DNA from 3 places in the Psychrobacillus sp. FSL H8-0484 genome. Region 3 is predicted to be linked to each of the others. Evidence: a T-box and tRNA genes for the amino acid it is inferred to sense, from the RefSeq annotation. Region 3 holds a T-box; the other regions hold tRNA genes.
What was found. The T-box of region 3 lies ahead of serS (serine--tRNA ligase). A T-box ahead of a tRNA ligase gene usually reads a tRNA of that ligase, here a tRNA-Ser.
Positions count from the first base shown of each region.

Region 1 (2,229 bases), 3.0 Mb from region 3:
GCTCAACTGGTAGAGCAACTGACTTGTAATCAGTAGGTTGAGGGTTCAAGTCCTTTCTCCGGCACCATTTCTTTCGAGCCATTAGCTCAGTTGGTAGAGCATCTGACTTTTAATCAGAGGGTCGTAGGTTCGAATCCTACATGGCTCATCACTTTTAAGTGAATTATGTATGCGGGTGTGGCGGAACTGGCAGACGCACTAGACTTAGGATCTAGCGCCGCAAGGCGTGGGGGTTCGACTCCCTTCACCCGCACCATTTAATTTAATAACCGAGCGGAAGTAGTTCAGTGGTAGAACACCACCTTGCCAAGGTGGGGGTCGCGAGTTCGAACCTCGTCTTCCGCTCCAAAGATTCATTTAAGTGCCGGGGTGGCGGAACTGGCAGACGCACAGGACTTAAAATCCTGCGGTAGGTGACTACCGTACCGGTTCGATTCCGGTCCTCGGCACCATTTTTTAAAAAAAGAATTTAAGCGCCCGTAGCTCAATTGGATAGAGCGTCTGACTACGGATCAGAAGGTTGTGGGTTCGACTCCTGCCGGGCGCGCCATATATATCGGGAAGTAGCTCAGCTTGGTAGAGCACTTGGTTTGGGACCAAGGGGTCGCAGGTTCGAATCCTGTCTTCCCGACCAGTTATTATTACATTTGGGGCCTTAGCTCAGCTGGGAGAGCGCCTGCCTTGCACGCAGGAGGTCAGCGGTTCGATCCCGCTAGGCTCCACCAAATAATATTAAATTATAAAAAATATCATGGCGGCGTAGCTCAGCTGGCTAGAGCATTCGGTTCATACCCGAAAGGTCGTGGGTTCGACTCCCTCTGCCGCCATCTTAAGGACCTTTAGCTCAGTTGGTTAGAGCAGACGGCTCATAACCGTCCGGTCGCAGGTTCGAGTCCTGCAAGGTCCACCAACACAATAATACGGAGGAATACCCAAGTCTGGCTGAAGGGATCGGTCTTGAAAACCGACAGGCGGGTCATACCGCGCGGGGGTTCGAATCCCTCTTCCTCCTCCATTTTAACTTGTTGTTAGTGGAATTAAGAAAAAGATTGTCTTAATAAAAGCTTTGACGTATATTATTGTCGCGGGGTGGAGCAGTTCGGTAGCTCGTCGGGCTCATAACCCGAAGGTCACAGGTTCAAATCCTGTCCCCGCAACCAAATGGTCCCGTGGTGTAGCGGTTAACATGCCTGCCTGTCACGCAGGAGATCGCCGGTTCGATCCCGGTCGGGACCGCCATTTTTTTTGAAAATACATATGTGGCTCAGTAGCTCAGTCGGTAGAGCAAAGGACTGAAAATCCTTGTGTCGGCGGTTCGATTCCGTCCTGAGCCACCATAATAATGCGGGTGTAGTTTAGTGGTAAAACCTCAGCCTTCCAAGCTGATGATGAGAGTTCGATTCTCTTCACCCGCTCCAAATAATGGGCCTATAGCTCAGCTGGTTAGAGCGCACGCCTGATAAGCGTGAGGTCGATGGTTCGAGTCCATTTAGGCCCACCATTATTCCGAAGTAGCTCAGTGGTAGAGCAATCGACTGTTAATCGATTGGTCGTAGGTTCGAGTCCTACCTTCGGAGCCATATGGGGAAGTACTCAAGTGGCTGAAGAGGCGCCCCTGCTAAGGGTGTAGGTCGGGTAACCGGCGCGAGGGTTCAAATCCCTCCTTCTCCGCCATATGTTGGCCCCTTGGTCAAGCGGTTAAGACACCGCCCTTTCACGGCGGTAACACGGGTTCGAATCCCGTAGGGGTCATATTTTTAAGTGGAAAGTAATCACTTGCTTGATTACTTTTTTACTTCCAAGTAGCTAGTATGGCTAAAGGATTTTATTTATAGATTTAGGTCATACAGCTATTATACACACAATAATACGGAGGAATACCCAAGTCTGGCTGAAGGGATCGGTCTTGAAAACCGACAGGCGGGTCATACCGCGCGGGGGTTCGAATCCCTCTTCCTCCTCCATTTACAACTTATTGTTTGTTGATGAAACACTTAAAAAATAGTTTAGTATATTCTTTTTGAAATGACACTTTTAATATTATTGTCGCGGGGTGGAGCAAATCGTCAAACGAAGATGACGATTAACACCGATGCAGGCAAAGCCGAAGCAGGTGTCCAACTTTCTTCGAGCGTAGTAAAACTTAAACTGCAAGTATAATATTGTCGCGGGGTGGAGCAGTTCGGTAGCTCGTCGGGCTCATAACCCGAAGGTCACAGGTTCAAATCC
Region 1 covers NZ_JBBOSZ010000001.1:3,027,705-3,029,933, reverse strand. Annotated here, with positions in the region: tRNA gene MHH81_RS14805 (tRNA-Thr) at 1-67, shown strand, start outside; tRNA gene MHH81_RS14800 (tRNA-Lys) at 76-148, shown strand; tRNA gene MHH81_RS14795 (tRNA-Leu) at 172-256, shown strand; tRNA gene MHH81_RS14790 (tRNA-Gly) at 274-348, shown strand; tRNA gene MHH81_RS14785 (tRNA-Leu) at 364-452, shown strand; tRNA gene MHH81_RS14780 (tRNA-Arg) at 474-550, shown strand; tRNA gene MHH81_RS14775 (tRNA-Pro) at 558-634, shown strand; tRNA gene MHH81_RS14770 (tRNA-Ala) at 650-725, shown strand; tRNA gene MHH81_RS14765 (tRNA-Met) at 754-827, shown strand; tRNA gene MHH81_RS14760 (tRNA-Ile) at 834-910, shown strand; tRNA gene MHH81_RS14755 (tRNA-Ser) at 923-1,015, shown strand; tRNA gene MHH81_RS14750 (tRNA-Met) at 1,084-1,160, shown strand; tRNA gene MHH81_RS14745 (tRNA-Asp) at 1,164-1,239, shown strand; tRNA gene MHH81_RS14740 (tRNA-Phe) at 1,262-1,337, shown strand; tRNA gene MHH81_RS14735 (tRNA-Gly) at 1,345-1,418, shown strand; tRNA gene MHH81_RS14730 (tRNA-Ile) at 1,425-1,501, shown strand; tRNA gene MHH81_RS14725 (tRNA-Asn) at 1,506-1,580, shown strand; tRNA gene MHH81_RS14720 (tRNA-Ser) at 1,584-1,674, shown strand; tRNA gene MHH81_RS14715 (tRNA-Glu) at 1,681-1,752, shown strand; tRNA gene MHH81_RS14710 (tRNA-Ser) at 1,872-1,964, shown strand; tRNA gene MHH81_RS14705 (tRNA-Met) at 2,167-2,229, shown strand, end outside.
Region 1: it has a tRNA-Ser gene. The T-box ahead of serS (serine--tRNA ligase) is inferred to sense a tRNA for this amino acid. The anticodon was not compared.

Region 2 (2,229 bases), 3.3 Mb from region 3:
AAAGGTGTTGCAGACCTGTGCCTTACCACTTGGCTATGCCGCCATATAAATTGGAGCGGAAGACGAGGTTCGAACTCGCGACCCCCACCTTGGCAAGGTGGTGTTCTACCACTGAACTACTTCCGCAAATAAACTGGGGTACCTGGATTCGAACCAGGGCATGACGGAATCAAAATCCGTTGCCTTACCGCTTGGCTATACCCCAATGGGGCGACTGATGGGAATTGAACCCACGAATGCCGGAATCACAATCCGGTGCGTTAACCACTTCGCCACAACCGCCACAAATAAAAAAAGAGTTAACAAATTAGGAATATGGGGCGACTGATGGGAATTGAACCCACGAATGCCGGAATCACAATCCGGTGCGTTAACCACTTCGCCACAACCGCCATTATTCAAGTTAACTTTATAGTTGGCAGGGGCAGTAGGAATCGAACCCACATCAAAGGTTTTGGAGACCTCTATTCTACCGTTAAACTATGCCCCTAAAATAAAAACTGGTGGAGGGGGACGGATTCGAACCGCCGAACCCTAAGGAGCGGATTTACAGTCCGCCGCGTTTAGCCACTTCGCTACCCCTCCACTAAACAGTGGTGCCGAAAAGAGGACTTGAACCCCCAACCTACTGATTACAAGTCAGTTGCTCTACCAATTGAGCTATTTCGGCGTATATATGGTGGCTCAGGACGGAATCGAACCGCCGACACAAGGATTTTCAGTCCTTTGCTCTACCGACTGAGCTACTGAGCCACATATGTATTTTTTAAAAAATGGCGGTCCCGACCGGGATCGAACCGGCGATCTCCTGCGTGACAGGCAGGCATGTTAACCGCTACACCACGGGACCATTTGGTTGCGGGGACAGGATTTGAACCTGTGACCTTCGGGTTATGAGCCCGACGAGCTACCGAACTGCTCCACCCCGCGATAATAATATAATGAACTGTTTAAAATAATGGTGGAGGATGACGGGCTCGAACCGCCGACCCTCTGCTTGTAAGGCAGATGCTCTCCCAGCTGAGCTAATCCTCCAAAATGCTGGTTTTATTCTTTTGAAAAATAAATGGTGACCCCTACGGGATTCGAACCCGTGTTACCGCCGTGAAAGGGCGGTGTCTTAACCGCTTGACCAAGGGGCCATTATGTAGTAATGAAAGTTATCTGGCGGAGAGCAAGGGATTTGAACCCTTGAGACAGTGTTACCCGCCTACACGATTTCCAATCGTGCTCCTTCGGCCACTCGGACAGCTCTCCAAAAATGGCTCCGAAGGTAGGACTCGAACCTACGACCAATCGATTAACAGTCGATTGCTCTACCACTGAGCTACTTCGGAATGTTATTATGCCCAGCGACGTCCTACTCTTGCAGGGGGAAACCCCCAACTACCATCGGCGATGAAGAGCTTAACTTCCGTGTTCGGTATGGGAACGGGTGTGACCTCTTCTCCATCATCACTAGACATATTAATTTGAAAGACAAGATTTATTATATCATAACTATAACTTTATTGCAATAGTTTTTTTAAAAAAATCTTTTTTATTCTTTCAAAACTGGATAAAAGACATTGAATTCTTCAAATTCTATTTTGGTTAAGTCCTCGATCGATTAGTATTCGTCAGCTGCACGTGTCGCCACGCTTCCACCCCGAACCTATCTACCTCATCGTCTTTGAGGGATCTTACTTACTTGCGTAATGGGAAATCTCATCTTGAGGGGGGCTTCGTGCTTAGATGCTTTCAGCACTTATCCCGTCCACACATAGCTACCCAGCGATGCTCTTGGCAGAACAACTGGTACACCAGCGGTGTGTCCATCCCGGTCCTCTCGTACTAAGGACAGCTCCTCTCAAATTTCCTACGCCCACGACGGATAGGGACCGAACTGTCTCACGACGTTCTGAACCCAGCTCGCGTACCGCTTTAATGGGCGAACAGCCCAACCCTTGGGACCGACTACAGCCCCAGGATGCGATGAGCCGACATCGAGGTGCCAAACCTCCCCGTCGATGTGGACTCTTGGGGGAGATAAGCCTGTTATCCCCGGGGTAGCTTTTATCCGTTGAGCGATGGCCCTTCCATGCGGAACCACCGGATCACTAAGCCCGTCTTTCGACCCTGCTCGACTTGTAGGTCTCGCAGTCAAGCTCCCTTCTGCCTTTACACTCTTCGAATGATTTCCAACCATTCTGAGGGAACCTTTGGGCGCCTCCGTTACACTTTAGGAGG
Region 2 covers NZ_JBBOSZ010000001.1:3,339,434-3,341,662, forward strand. Annotated here, with positions in the region: tRNA gene MHH81_RS16370 (tRNA-Cys) at 1-43, opposite strand, end outside; tRNA gene MHH81_RS16375 (tRNA-Gly) at 52-126, opposite strand; tRNA gene MHH81_RS16380 (tRNA-Gln) at 134-205, opposite strand; tRNA gene MHH81_RS16385 (tRNA-His) at 207-282, opposite strand; tRNA gene MHH81_RS16390 (tRNA-His) at 317-392, opposite strand; tRNA gene MHH81_RS16395 (tRNA-Trp) at 417-490, opposite strand; tRNA gene MHH81_RS16400 (tRNA-Tyr) at 502-585, opposite strand; tRNA gene MHH81_RS16405 (tRNA-Thr) at 595-670, opposite strand; tRNA gene MHH81_RS16410 (tRNA-Phe) at 678-753, opposite strand; tRNA gene MHH81_RS16415 (tRNA-Asp) at 775-850, opposite strand; tRNA gene MHH81_RS16420 (tRNA-Met) at 854-930, opposite strand; tRNA gene MHH81_RS16425 (tRNA-Val) at 960-1,035, opposite strand; tRNA gene MHH81_RS16430 (tRNA-Glu) at 1,068-1,142, opposite strand; tRNA gene MHH81_RS16435 (tRNA-Ser) at 1,166-1,257, opposite strand; tRNA gene MHH81_RS16440 (tRNA-Asn) at 1,263-1,337, opposite strand; rRNA gene rrf (5S ribosomal RNA) at 1,348-1,463, opposite strand; rRNA gene MHH81_RS16450 (23S ribosomal RNA) at 1,590-2,229, opposite strand, start outside.
Region 2: it has a tRNA-Ser gene. The T-box ahead of serS (serine--tRNA ligase) is inferred to sense a tRNA for this amino acid. The anticodon was not compared.

Region 3 (2,229 bases):
GGGAATTGAAATTTCTCGTTTATCTGCACAAGATCGTATGCAAGATAGAGGGTGGTAAGATGGTTAAAATAGGAGTACTTGCACTTCAAGGAGCAGTAAGTGAGCATATGCGTTCCATTGAAGCGTGTGGAGCAGAGGCGGTTGTCGTAAAAAGCACGAATGATTTATCTGGGGTGGACGGTTTAATTCTTCCCGGTGGTGAAAGTACTGCCATGCGCCGATTAATCGATAGTTATGACATGCTTTCGCCTCTTCAAGCATTCGCTACAGCTGGAAAGCCAATGTTTGGGACTTGCGCGGGTCTTATACTGCTTTCTAAAAATCTGGTTGGATACGATTTTGCACATCTTGGTGTACTGAATGCAACGGTTGAAAGAAATTCTTTCGGAAGACAAGTGGATAGCTTTGAAACGCCGATTGAAATTAAAGATGTCGCGACTGATTTTCCAGCGGTTTTCATACGAGCACCTCATATTGTAGAGGTTGGAGTAGATGTTGAAATACTTGCCAAGTATGAAAATCGTATTGTAATGGCGAGACAAGGACATATTCTAGGATGTTCCTTTCATCCTGAGCTAACAGATGATCATAGAATTACTGCGTATTTTATAGAAATGGTAAAGGAAACACTTGCCAAAGAAGCAAACGTATAGTAAAGTATGAGTAATTTCATGATCTAAAAACGATGATAGGAAGCAGTAGCAAGCACGTCTTTTCTAGAGAGTCAGCGGTTGGTGTGAGCTGATAAAAACACTTGTGAATCCGTCCTTTGAGTTGCACGATTGAATGCTTAGTAGGTCGTGGCCGGTTGAAAAGCCGTTATTTAACAAGTGGATTTGACATATTGTCAAGTCAATCAGGGTGGCAACGCGGGTATGCTCTCGTCCCTTTTCATGGGACGGGGGCTTTTTTGTCGTTTTTTAGTTATTTTAAAGGAGGAATTACACATGTTAGATGTAAAATTTGTACGAGATCATTACGAAGAAGTAAAAGCAAAACTTGCCAAGCGTGGTGAAGACATTTCAGAATTTGATCAATTCCAACCTTTGGATCAGAAGCGTAGAGAATTAATTGCAAAAACAGAAGTTTTAAAAGCAGAGAGAAATGAGTTTTCTCAAAAAATTTCTGAGATGAAACGCAATAAGGAAAATGCGGATGATCTAATTGCTCGTATGCGTGAAGTAGGCGATGAAATTAAAGGATTGGACGATGAGTTACGTGAAGTGGAAGAAAAATTTGGACATATGATGATGCGTATTCCAAATATCCCTCATGATAGTGTTCCTATTGGTGATTCTGAAGACGATAATGTGGAAATTCGTACTTGGGGAAAAGTTCCCTCATTCGATTTTGAAACGAAAGCACATTGGGATATTGCGACGGATTTAAAAATAGTAGATTTTGAACGCGCTGCAAAAGTTACAGGAAGTCGTTTCGCTTTTTATCTTGGTTTAGGAGCAAGACTCGAGCGTGCTTTAATAAATTTCATGATGGATCTACATTCTGAAGAGCATGGATATGAAGAAATGCTACCTCCTTATTTAGCAAACCGTACTAGCTTGACTGGTACTGGTCAGCTTCCGAAATTTGAAGAGGATGCATTTTTAGTAAACGAAGAGGATTATTTCTTAATTCCAACAGCAGAAGTTCCAGTAACGAATTTTTACCGTGATGAAATTTTAGATGGAGCAGCGTTACCACAAGCATTTACTGCTTTTAGTGCTTGTTTCCGTTCAGAAGCAGGATCTGCAGGTCGTGATACACGTGGGCTTATTCGCCAGCACCAATTTAACAAAGTAGAGCTAGTTCGTTTTGTAAAACCTGAAGATTCATATGAACAGTTAGAGCTTTTAACTGGTCATGCTGAAAAAGTGCTACAACTATTAGGACTACCATATCGTGTGCTTCGTATGTGTACAGCAGATTTAGGATTTACTGCAGCGAAAAAATATGATTTAGAAGTTTGGTTACCTAGCTACGGGGAGTACAAAGAAATTTCTTCTTGTAGTAACTTTGAAGATTTCCAAGCTCGTCGTGCGGGTATCCGATTTAGAAGAGAACCAGGTGCAAAACCAGAATATGTACACACATTAAATGGAAGTGGACTTGCGCTTGGACGTACAGTTGCTGCTATTTTAGAGAACTATCAACAAGCTGATGGAACAGTAGTTGTCCCAGAAGTTTTAGTTCCATATATGGGTGGAAAAACAGTTATAAAATAATAATATT
Region 3 covers NZ_JBBOSZ010000001.1:21,315-23,543, forward strand. Annotated here, with positions in the region: gene pdxS (pyridoxal 5'-phosphate synthase lyase subunit PdxS) at 1-58, shown strand, start outside; gene pdxT (pyridoxal 5'-phosphate synthase glutaminase subunit PdxT) at 60-653, shown strand; T-box leader at 677-892, shown strand; gene serS (serine--tRNA ligase) at 948-2,222, shown strand.